Regions from separate parts of the Colwellia sp. KU-HH00111 genome, predicted to be linked through region 1. Evidence: predicted binding sites of a transcription regulator. Region 1 holds the regulator's gene; each other region holds the start of a gene.

Region 1 (4,219 bases):
ATCTTGTACTGGTTGCTCTAACCCTGTGTGAGGTTTCAATTGTTTATCCCAGTGCGGATTAGGTAGAAATCTAGCATCGAAAACATAATCAGCATCGGTTGGAATACCATGTTTAAAGCCAAAAGATTCAAAAACCAGTACCATTGAGCCTGTTTTTTTTCCTAAAATCCGCTCTCTTACTAAATCAGCTAACTGATGAGGACTTAATTGACTGGTATTAATATATAAGTCGGCCTTGGTAGAAATAGGGGTAAGCAGTTTTTTTTCTAAAGCAATAGCTTGATCTAAAGGAATATTCTTTTTAATTAATGGGTGTAAACGTCGAGTTTCGCTAAAACGGCGAATTAAATCATCATCATTGGCATCTAAAAACAATGTGGTCACTTCAACCGCATTAGGTAAATAGGCGATGATATCTAAAATATCGCGCGGATCTTTAGGCAGGTTACGCACATCTAAACTTACCGCAACATTTTCGTAATCATGAATAACTGTGTGGGTTAATGCAGGTAGTAAATTTACTGGAATATTATCTACACAATAATAACCTAAATCCTCTAACACCCTTAAAGCGACAGATTTTCCTGAACCTGAGCGGCCACTAACAATAATTAGTTTCATAGTGGTGAGATCCCAGAGTTGAGTTTATTCACTGAAAATATTGGTGTTTGTGCTCTAGGTAAAGTCATGTATTGCTAACTTATATTGTTTGTTGGATAAGGTTAAACATCTCTTGTTTGTTAGTACATTTGCGTACTTTCTTTGCCGTTTTACGTTCACTAAATAGTTTAGCAATACTTTGTAAGGTTTCTAAATGTTCTTGGGTGTTATCTTGAGGAACAAACAGACAAACGAAGATATCAACCGGCTTGTTATCTATGGCATCAAAATCAATAGCGTGCTCAGTCGTTATGAAAACTGCAATTGCCTTGCTGGTATTGTTTAAGCGGCCATGAGGAATGGCAATGCCATTGCCAATACCGGTACTCCCCATTTTTTCTCGATTAAGTAAACTGTCAAGCAAATCACCGGGGCTACTATCGCCTAATTCATTGGCTGCAAGTTGGCAAATTTGTTCGAGCAGTCGCTTTTTACTGCTTGCTGGAACTGCACATTGAGTACAGTCCAGCGTTAAGATATCTTGTAATGTCATAATTAAATAAGAAGAAAACTAATGTTGGGTTATTTTGCCTTTGTATTTGAGTACTTGGCGATCTAATTTGTCAACGAGGGTGTCGATAGAATTATACATGTCTGTGTTGATGGCTGAAGCATGAATTTCAGTGCCTTTTAGGTGAATAGTTGCTTCGGCTTTTTGATCTAATTTTTCAACGGTTAAGACAACATGCACATTGTTAATATGGTCGAAATGTCGCTCTAATTTGGTCAACTTGGTATTCACGTATTCGCGTAACGATGAAGTGATTTCTACATGGTGTCCGGTAAGGTTAATTTGCATAATATTGATCCTTATTTACGTAAATTTAGAAAATATAAACACAGTTTATAATAAACTCTTACGTTGATTTGACGGTGGTATAGACAAAGATTCTCTATATTTGGCTATGGTTCGCCTAGCAACGTTAATTCCCTGCTCGGCCAATAATTCGGCCATTTTACTATCACTTAGCGGTTTAGCAGGTATTTCCGCTAAAATGAGTTTCTTAATTAAAGAGCGAATAGCCGTCGATGAACACTCGCCACCATTTTCAGTGCCAACATGACTAGAAAAGAAGTATTTTAATTCAAAAATTCCTCTGGGCGTATGCATGTATTTTTGGGTAGTCACCCTAGAAATAGTTGACTCGTGCATTTCTACAGCTTCGGCTATATCATTTAGCACCATAGGTCGCATAGCTTCTGCACCATGCTCTAAAAACCCTTGCTGTCGTTGTACAATACAATTAGACACTTTTAATAAGGTGTCGTTGCGCGATTCTAAACTTTTAATAAACCACTTGGCTTCTTGTAAATTGGCGCGAATAAATTGGCCATCGTCACTGGAAGACTTAGTTGTTTTGGTCATCGCTGCATATTGCTGGTTTACCGATAATTTAGGTGCAGTATCAGCATTTAATTCGACAACCCATCGGCCATTTTTTTTCTCAACCGTGACATCAGGTATCACATATTGATCGTCACTTTTAATGACAGTATCACCAGGGCGCGGGTTCAAACTCTGAATTAAGCGCATGACTTCTCGTAATTGCTCTTCTTTTAATTTAGTTTTGCGCATTAATTGACGGTAGTCACGGTTGCCTAATAAATCAATATGCTCACTGATGATTAGCTTACTTTCGGCTAAATAAGGCGTGTTTGGTTCAAATTGATTCAATTGAATGAGTAAACAATCGGCAATAGATCGAGCGGCTACGCCAATGGGATCGAATACATTAATACGCTTTAAAACCGCTTCAACTTCATCAAGTTCAAGGTCTTCTATACCAACGCTATCTAAAATATCTTCGCTGGAAACGGTTAAATAGCCCGCGTCATCTACGGCTTCAATAATGGCGATAGCGACAGCACGGTCTGTTTCTGAAAAAGGTGTAAGCTCCATTTGCCATAACAGGTGATCTTGAATTGAATCAGTGGTTTCGCCTTGGTATGTGTAATCTTCTCCGGGGCTACTGACGGCGCCGGTATTTGACACACCAGCACTGTAACTTTCTTCCCAGGTAGTATCAATGTTTAGCTCTTCAGGAATATCATTTTTTTCCATTGCTTCGGTGGTGCTGATTTCATCAATGGTGGCACTAGCCTCTTCACTGCCGTCATTGGTATTTTTGTCGGCGGTTGAAACCGTTGCAGAATAAGCTTCTTCTAGATTATCAGTATTATTATCGGCATCATTATCTGATGCTTGCTGATCATTAACCTCAAGCAAAGGGTTATTTTCAAGCACTTCTTGAATTTCTTGTTGAAGCTCTAACGTTGATAACTGCAACAGCTTAATAGCTTGTTGCAGTTGTGGCGTCATGGTGAGTTGTTGTCCTATACGGAGCTGCAGAGTTGGGCGCATCTACCTTATATACATCCTATTCATATTGTTTCTTTTATTAACTATGCTCGCTTAATAGTAAGCATAGCCTAAGTTTGTAGTGTATGTGTTAACTATAACGTGAATTGTTCACCAAGGTATACATCTCTCACCTGCTGATTTGCAAGAATTTGATCTGCATTGCCTTGTGCAATAATTTCACCATGGCTAACGATATAAGCATGTTCACAAACATCGAGCGTTTCACGAACATTATGGTCGGTTATTAAAATACCGATACCACGCTCTTTAAGGTGAATGATAATTTTTTTTATATCGCCAACCGAAATGGGGTCAACCCCAGCAAAAGGTTCATCAAGTAGAATGAATTCAGGCTCTGCGGCAAGTGCGCGAGCTATCTCTACTCGCCTTCTTTCACCACCCGACAAACTCATGCCTAAATTATCTTTAATATGGCTGATATTAAACTCTTCTAATAAATGTTCCAAATGTTCTTGTCTGTCTTGTTCGCTAAGGCCTTTTTGCGTTTGTAAAATGGCCATAATATTGTCAGTAACGGTCAGCTTTCTAAAGATTGAAGCTTCTTGAGGTAAGTAACCAATGCCACGACGAGCGCGTTCATGCATTGGAGCAAGGGTAACATTCTCATCATTGAGAATGATTTGACCGTCATCGTTGGGCACTAAACCAACTATCATATAAAAAGAGGTGGTTTTACCTGCTCCATTGGGGCCTAACAGCCCGACAATTTGTCCGGCATTAACCGCTAGACTGACATCTTTCACCACGGTTTTACTTTTATATGATTTTGATAATCCTTGGGCAATTAAGGTCGACTGCTTATCATTACGCTCAGTATTATTTGTTATCGTCATTGCTTTTTCTTGCTTTGTTGCGCTTTTATTTGGGCGGGTTGCAAAATGGTAGTTACCGATTCGTTATCACTACTAATGGCTTCTAGCTTTTCACTAGATGTATTGTACGTTATGGTTTCACCAGTAACTTGACTACCCGCTTGCTTAACGAGGGCATTACCAGAGACCGTAATGATATGCAGTTCTGGCTGATATTTTATTTCATTGGCTTGTAAGCTAATTAAACTTCCATCTTCTAGTTGTTGTTTGAAGAGTGCAGGTTTGCCTTTAGCAAGGTAAGTATCTGACTTTTCTTTAGTAGTCTTGTTGGTTTGACTGTATACCTGAACTAGATCAGCCTCAA
Region 2 (4,219 bases), on a different contig from region 1:
TGGTAGTAAAACCTGTTGTTGGGTTGATAGCACTAAAATCACCTCCGCTAGTAAACTCTAAACGACCACCAATTAATCCGCCTGCATTTTGACGACCATCTGCTGCGGAATCGGCCAATGGATCTTCTAAGTTGATAGGAATACCATCAACAGCAGCAAATAAAATCCATTCATTTGGACTGGTTAAAGGATCATCTTTTATAAAATAATAGGTCATCACATGGCTATCACCTAAAGAGTCAAAAATAGTCACTGAAGTTGAGTTATTAAAGGTTAGCGGGTCGGTTGGGTCAAAATTTAACGGCGCGCCGGTAATGTAGGCATCGCCTGCGGGTACATTCATTCTAATATCTACTTCAGTAGAGAATTTAGGTGCTCCTGACGAAGTAGGTATTTGAATAGGTGAGGCGGTACTTAAACTCACGGAGGACGATGAGCCATCATCATTAACCGGAAAACCTAATAGATGACCACCGTTAGAGTTAACAATAAAGTTGTCATCATTTAATTTAAATTGGCCAGCACGAGTATAGCTTTTTTCTAAGCTATCGATACCCGGTACTGTGGCAAAAAAGCCAGTTCCAGTAATCGCTAAATCAAGAGAATTTTGCGTAAATTGAATGCTACCTTGAGAAAACTGCTGTGCAACCTCTGCCGTTAATACACCATCACCGGCTTTGGTTTTACCCCCTGACAACAATGATGATGCATAAACATCAACAAATTCAGCTCGTGATTCTTTAAAACCAATGGTGTTAACGTTGGCGATATTATTTGATGTTACGTCTAAATCTTTTTGCGCTGCGTTTAATCCGCTTAATGCTATATTAAATGACATAATCTAATCCTCTTAAAAATTCTGTTCTTGTAGGTAACTATTTTTAGTCTCTACATTCTGGGTACGGCTAAAAACTTTAGTTAACCTTCTGATACTTCAACGACTTCATTAAGTGGCATAGAGCCCCCACCATTAAGGTTTAATAAGACACTGCCGCCATTGCCAGCTAGTGTAACGCTGTCAACTTTTCGAAAGGTCATGGCTTGGAGTTCAGCGGCTTCGCCGTCTACCATACCTGCAATTCTAAAACGGTAAGCTCCCGGTGGCGCTGTACTGCCATCACTCATGGCACCATCCCAAGTAAAGTTGCCGCCGCCAGCACCTATGCTGCCAACAGGAATACTTTGAATGATTTCACCTGCAGCATTTTCAACATATATATTGACATTGCTAGCCGGTACTTCAGTGGAGATTTTACCTTTGACAAGCTCTCCATCGTATAAACCAAACACATTCTCGTCGACCAAAACACTGCGACCAACCAATGAAGAAGCTTGTAAGGCTTGGTTAGATGTCATTGAGCTAGCAAACGAATTGAATTGTTCGTTAAGCTCTTGCACGCCATCGGTTGTTGAGAAGGCTGTCATTTGCGAGATCATTTCGTTATTATCAACAGGCTTAGTGGGATCTTGGTTTGCCAGCTCTTTGGTCAGTAAAGCAAAAAAATCGGCTTGAGTAAGCATACCCTGGCTATCATCAGCGACTTTATATTCTTCTTGTTGCCAACGAAGCGAGTCTAAAGTATTTGCACTTTTAACAGTTTCCATTTCTTACTCCTATTGACTATCTTTGACCAAGTTGAAGGGTTTTATTCAACATGTTCTTGGCTGATTCAGCTAGTTGAACGTTGGTTTGGTACGAACGGGATGCTGAGATCATATTGGTCATTTCTTCAATCACATTGACATTAGGCTTATATATATAACCGTCCTTATCTGCCATAGGATGCTCTGGCGAATACTCAATGTTTAAAGGTTTGTTGCTTTCTACTACACCTAAAACATTTACACCTACACTCCCCTGTTGACCATCGGCAGCTTTTTGCATAGCAGCGGCAAAAACGGGATGACGAGCGCGGTAAGTTTCATCAATACTAGAACTGACACTATCGGCATTAGCAATATTACTTGCGGTGGTATTTAAGCGCATTGATTGTGCGCTCATACCGCTACCAGTGATGTTGAATACGTTAAAAAGGCTCATTATGCTTTACCCCCTGAGATGACATTTTTCAGTGCTTTTATCTTACCGTTAAGAAACTGCACACCCGCTTGATACTCTAATGAGTTTTCTAGATACAAGTTTCGTTCCACTTGAACATCTACAGTATTACCATCGCCAGTATCAGGTTGATCGGGAATGCGAAAATCGACGTGGTTATTAAGTTCAGTACGCACATCAAAGTGTTTAGCGTGAGTTCGACTCATGCCCGTTTGCTGTTGTTGATTTGCTTGTTGCATGGCTTTTTGAAAGTCCATACCTTTGGCTTTGTAACCAGGAGTGTCGGCATTCGCAATATTACTCGCAATCACCTCTGCTCTTTGACCGCGCAAAAGCATGCCTTGGGCATGAAGTTCAAAACCTTTATCAAATCCGATAGCCATAATAACTCACCGTTAATTGCATTTAAGGTAAAGTCATTCAATAATTATGCCAACAGATGGGGTTAATTAGATAATTTGGGTGGGGTAGTTAAATCCAGTCAATGGATAATGATAAACACAAAAGCGTTCACAGGTATGAACAACCTTAAGTTATTTTTTTTGATACACAATACCTGGATTACATCGTAACATCGAAAAACTATCGCTAAAACCTGACAGTGATTCAGATGCACCTAAAAAGAGGTAGCCACCGGGGTTTAACGTGCCATGAATTTGACTAATAATCTGTGCTTTAAGCTCAGCTGAAAAATAGATAAGTACATTTCGACAAAAAACAATGTCAAATTTTCCGATTAAACTATAACTATTGAGTAAGTTCATTTGCCGAAAATTAACCAGTGACTTGACTTCATCTTTGACTTTTAACATGCCGTTATCACCCACTTCGAAAAACTGTTTTTTACGTTCAGGGGATAAACCTCTAGCTAAAGCGAGCGAGTCATAATGCGCATAATTGCAGTGTTCAAGCATGGTAGTTGAAATATCAGTGCCAGTGACATTGACTCCACGAGCAAAAGCGCCAGGATTACTTTGTTTATATTCTAACAATGACATTGCAATCGAATAAGGCTCCTGACCTGAAGAGCTAGCCGCGGACCAAATTTTTACCGGCGACTTTTGATTTGCAAAATCTGGTAATATCTTACTCTTTAGCAGTTTAAATGGATAATCATCACGAAACCATAAGGTCTCATTCGTGGTCATTGCGTCAATCACAGCCGCACGAAGTTGCCGCTCAACCGGCGATAAGGTGAGGGTTAATAACTCGTCAAGAGAGTTAACACCAAATTTATTCATCAGCGGAGCTAGTCGGCTTTTAACTAGGTATTGCTTATTTTCCCCTAGCACTATGCCACATTGCTGTTCTAAAAATGCTCTAAATTGATGATAACTTTTATCGTCAAGTTCTTTTTCAGACACTATAACTGTTTCCTAATTTTTTAAATTCATACAACATAAAACGGTTTAAACTATGGCTCGTGGTGGAGCCACTTTTTAACAGCCACCGCTAGTTCATCAGGATGAAATTTAGGAATAAAGTCATCGGCTCCAACCTTAGCAACCATTGCATTATTAAATACCCCACTTAATGACGTATGTAAAATAATAGGCATTTTAGCCATACGTTCATTGCCTTTCACTTCTGCAGTTAAGGTATAACCATCCATCTCAGGCATTTCAATATCAGATACCATCAAGGCAACTTTTTCTGTAATGCTGTGATTACATGTTTCAGCAATAGCAAGTAATTGATCTAACGCATCTTGACCATTTTTTGCCAACAGCATATTAATACCTAATGGCTCAAGTGCTCTACGTACTTGATTACGCGCCACAGTTGAATCATCAGCAATCATTACCATGCGATCGCCTAATTCTTCACCAACAGTTTCATCCGCTATACCATCACTTAATTCAGTTGAAACAGGTGTTATTTCATTGAGTATTTTTTCAACATCTAAAATAGATATCATTTCATTATCTATTTCAGTCACGGCGGTTAAATAGCTCGACTTTCCAGCACCTTCTGGTGGTGGCATCATATCAGCCCAACTTAGAGTTACAATTCGCTCAACGCCAGCTACAAGAAACCCTTGAACGCTTCGGTTGTATTCAGCGATAATAATAAAGGACTCATCCGTTTGAGTAATAGCTGGGCCGCCTATCGCCTTACTTAAGTCAATCACAGAGATTGTTTGCCCACGTATATGAGCAA
Region 3 (4,219 bases), on a different contig from region 1:
TTGAGCATCCCTTGGCCAGTGTTGAAAAGAACGTAGAAGAACAATTACTCACCTTAGTTGTGCAATTAACTGAAGCGGTTGTTTTGCAAGAAGCTAAAACTAACCCTGATATTTTAATGGCTGCTATCGATGCAGGGATTAAATCATTACCAAGTAACGATACAAATATCCAAATATATTTAAACCCAGAAGATATCAAGCAGGTTGAGCAACAGTTTGGTGAGCAACATATTAAAGAAAGTGGTTGGCGCTTGCTGCCAGCCCCCCAGCTAACCCCTGGAAGCTGTCAAATAGAAAACAGTACTTCGAATATTGATTTACAGATGAAATCTCGTTTGAAGCAAGTGTTGGAATCTTTCTTGCAGGATGCACTGCATCAATAGACGGGTTTACATCAGCCCGTGTAGTAAATTATAAAAAGGCTAACCATGGTAGATAGTCAAAGAATCAGTGAAAGACTAAAGCAAAGTCAGCGCTTTATTCATCCTTTCAAAGAGCCTGTCGCGGGACGATTAGTCCGCGTTGTTGGTTTAACCTTAGAAGCAGTTGGAGTCAAAGCTCATATAGGTAGTCAATGTTTAGTCGAAACAGCCCATGGTGATTTATTAGCTGAAGTGGTTGGCTTTGCTCAAGATATCACGTATTTAATGCCTGAAGAAAGCTTGCGAGGCGTGATGCCCGGCGCAAGAGTTTTACCTGTATCGTCTAAGTTGCAGCTCCCTTTGTCGATGAATCTGCTAGGTCGCGTAATTAATGGCACAGGTAAGCCTATTGATGGCAAAGGCCCGATTAATCCGGATACTGAATATAAAGTAGATAACAAACCCATCAATCCATTGTCTAGACGAGCAATTACTGAGCCGCTTGATGTTGGAGTAAGATCAATTAATAGCTTTATAACCGTTGGAAAAGGGCAACGTATGGGGCTTTTTGCTGGTTCGGGTGTTGGTAAAAGTGTGCTAATGGGGATGATGACTCGCGGTACAACGGCGGATGTCATTGTCGTTGGCTTAGTTGGCGAACGTGGTCGAGAAGTAAAAGAGTTTATTGAAGAGATTTTAGGAGAGGAAGGCAGAGCGCGTTCAGTGGTTGTAGCAGCTCCTGCAGATAATTCTCCGTTAATGCGATTGAAGGGTTGTGAAACTGCAGTTCAAATTAGCGAATACTTTCGAGATCAAGGGCTTAATGTATTATTACTGTTAGATTCACTAACACGCTATGCACAAGCACAACGGGAAATCGCCTTGGCTGTTGGTGAACCTCCAGCAACCAAGGGCTATCCGCCATCGGTATTTTCAAAATTGCCACAGCTGGTGGAACGTGCTGGTAATGGTGGTGAAGGGCAAGGGTCAATTACTGCTTTTTATACCGTGTTAACAGAGGGAGACGACTTACAAGACCCTATAGCGGATGCTGCACGTGCTATTTTAGATGGTCATATTGTTTTATCTCGAGAGTTAGCCGATGCTGGGCATTATCCGGCTGTGGATATTGAAGGTTCTATTTCACGAGTAATGCCCATGGTTACCAGTATTGAACATCAAGACTTAGCTAGACAACTGAAACAAATTTATGCGCTTTATCAGCAAAATAAAGATCTGATTGCGATTGGCGCGTATACCAAGGGGAACGATCCGCGTATTGATCAAGCAATTAATGTATTGCCTGTGATTAAATTCTTTCTACAACAGCAAATACAGGAAGTTATTCCTTATGAGCAGAGTTTGCAGCAGTTACAGGAAATTATTGCCGCAGCAACCGCCAACAGTCAAGCAAATACTGCTAACAATGTGCCAGCGTAAATGCATTGAACCGTTTAAAATCACGCACTAAGGATTTTCATTATGGCAGCAAATAATAACAAACAATTAGAAACCTTATTAAAATATGAGCAAGACAAAGAACAACAGGCGGCAAATACGTTACGAAATGCTGAAGATGACTATCAACAAAATTTAATTCGTTTAGAAAGTGTTTCAGAGTATCGTCTTGAGTATATGTCACGTTTAAGTCAGCGCTCAGCAAATGGCTTAGACAGTGCCACATATAATCATTACCATGCATTTATCAACAAACTTGATTATGCCTCAGAGCAAGTCAAGATAGCCATGCATCAAGCTAAAGCCTTGGTAGAGCAAAGTAGGCAAGTTTGGTTGAAACAGAGACAAAAGGTACAAGCGGTGGAAATGTTGACTGAGCAACGCCGCCGTGCGCTAGCCATCAGCGCTCAAAGAAAAGAACAAAATATGTTTGATGAAATAGCTACTCAGCAGTTTATACGTAGAAAAATAAGTTAAAAATGCAGGAAGTGAAGCAATGATTTTGTAATTGGAATAGTTATTGCTTGGTAGTATCTAGAAGGAGACTATTCTCTAAGAGGACAGCCGTTTCTTATAACCATTAGCGATTGGGATTATTATGCAACAACTTAACATTTTACCTATTAATGTATCGCAAAAAGTTGATATAAAAGATGAATCTAGCGCGTTGACTTTAACATCAACCAAAGAAATTTTTTCTCAACATGTTGACCAACATCTAGCTAAAAACAAGGGCTCTGTCAATGATGACAGCCAAAGTAGAGTGACTATTAGTAAGAGCAAAACTGTTGAAAATACCACTCAAGCTAGCGAAGAAACATCTGATGATAGGGAAACGCAAACCTCACCTTCTTCGTTAACCAATGGTGATGTAGCTGACACGGCAACTGGCGAACAAGAAGTTGCCGCCTCCGGCAAAAAAGATGATCAATCACTTACCTTGTCACCAACTGAGACGGCAGGTGAAACCAAAGAGCAGGTCGATGAGTCAGATCTTCTGATGTCTTTCTTGTTGAAAGCTGATAACACCTTAGCTGCAACAAAACTTCATCCAAGTTTAAAAAATAGTGAAATGTCTGCAGAGCAGATGGCAAACTATGAGGCGCAATTATTATTAAAATCAAGTGGTTTAGTTGCTGATTTATCAGCTATCACACAAGCGCTTAATACCAGTCCAGCGCTTGACTCTAGTCAACTAAAACAAGCCGCACAAGCATTGCATCAAACTGCAGAGCATAGCAAAACAAAAGGTAATTCAGCGCAAGTAGCATTAGCGCTTAACGCTTTGCTTGAAGGGGAGGGGATAGATGAACAAGATGCCCTTTTGACAAAAGCTACTACCCCTAACGCTGATTCAATTGCTAATACAAAAGTAGAGATACTCCCTCAATCATCGGTAAATAAGCTAGCTGGCAACAACGAAGCTGAAATAATGAACCAAGAGCAAGCCAAAAGTGCAGCGCAAAAGTTAACAGATGAACAGTTAATTAATCAGGAAGTAGCCAAGGCGTCTTTACTAACAAGTGAAGAAAAACAAGATAAACATATTTATAGCTCACAGTCACAAGCGTTGAAACAACAACTTACATCCCCAATGGCAAACAATGCAGCAAGTAAAGAGCAAGAATTGGCTAAGTCGGTATTGAGCGATCAAGGTGTAATAAGTTCTCAGCAGGTTGTTGAAACAGAGCAAAGTACACTAAAAAAAATGACCGCCTTAGCTGGCAATAGCCCTAGTGGTGACCAAGGTAAGGTTGAGCGCTTAGCAAGCACAACTATAGGCACTGACATTACTAGTCATCATAAAGCCTTGTCACAGCAGGCTTTAGCCCAAGCTCAAGCGGCACAAGACAATAAAGTTGCAGCACAAACTAATCTATCTTCTAGTGGTCAAAGTGTTGATTTAACTGCAGTGAGTACTCAGCTGGATAGCTCGTCTGTGGAACACGAAATCGCAAAAAGCAAAGGGGTAAGCCTAGAGAAAAATACTGATATTGGTAAACAAAATGTGGCCACTGCCAGTGCAGATTTTTCTATTCATAGCGATCTGGCTGATATTACCAGTAGAGCAAGCCAAGCCTCTCAGCATTTAGCCGATCAACAAGCCAATGACATCTTTAATCCAAGAGCAAGCTCAGAGATATCACAGAGCCAGAAAACCAACACTCAACTACACAATGAAACCATTTCTATTTTTAGAAAAGATTTTGCAGATGCGGTTAAAGATAAAGTGATGTTAGTAATTTCGCAAAAGTTGCAGCAGTTTGATATTACCCTAGATCCGCCGGAGTTAGGTAATATCCATGTGAAAGTTAATTTGCAAGGTGAACAGGCGAGTGTGAACTTTGTCGTTAACAATCAGCAAGCGAAAGATGCTTTTGAACAAAATATGCATAAGC

What was found. Region 1 encodes sigma-54, which starts transcription at its own class of promoters, with help from an activator protein. Its sites were predicted from a motif close to GTTGGCACGNNNNTNGNNT; they were not measured.
Region 2: a site for sigma-54 is predicted at 2,478-2,496, ahead of flgB (flagellar basal body rod protein FlgB). Genes of this name have one in related genera too.
Region 3: a site for sigma-54 is predicted at 2,328-2,346, ahead of ABXG98_RS02695 (flagellar hook-length control protein FliK). Genes of this name have one in related genera too.

The regions. Positions count from the first base shown of each region.
Region 1 covers NZ_BAABWO010000005.1:43,353-47,571, reverse strand. Annotated here, with positions in the region: gene rapZ (RNase adapter RapZ) at 1-621, opposite strand, end outside; gene ptsN (PTS IIA-like nitrogen regulatory protein PtsN) at 701-1,153, opposite strand; gene hpf (ribosome hibernation promoting factor) at 1,172-1,459, opposite strand; gene ABXG98_RS10460 (RNA polymerase factor sigma-54) at 1,505-3,022, opposite strand; gene lptB (LPS export ABC transporter ATP-binding protein) at 3,115-3,876, opposite strand; gene lptA (lipopolysaccharide transport periplasmic protein LptA) at 3,873-4,219, opposite strand, start outside.
Region 2 covers NZ_BAABWO010000001.1:571,340-575,558, reverse strand. Annotated here, with positions in the region: gene flgE (flagellar hook protein FlgE) at 1-838, opposite strand, end outside; gene ABXG98_RS02520 (flagellar hook assembly protein FlgD) at 919-1,605, opposite strand; gene flgC (flagellar basal body rod protein FlgC) at 1,622-2,041, opposite strand; gene flgB (flagellar basal body rod protein FlgB) at 2,041-2,442, opposite strand; gene ABXG98_RS02505 (CheR family methyltransferase) at 2,593-3,423, opposite strand; gene ABXG98_RS02500 (chemotaxis protein) at 3,474-4,219, opposite strand, start outside.
Region 3 covers NZ_BAABWO010000001.1:614,028-618,246, forward strand. Annotated here, with positions in the region: gene fliH (flagellar assembly protein FliH) at 1-383, shown strand, start outside; gene fliI (flagellar protein export ATPase FliI) at 429-1,802, shown strand; gene fliJ (flagellar export protein FliJ) at 1,845-2,297, shown strand; gene ABXG98_RS02695 (flagellar hook-length control protein FliK) at 2,419-4,219, shown strand, end outside.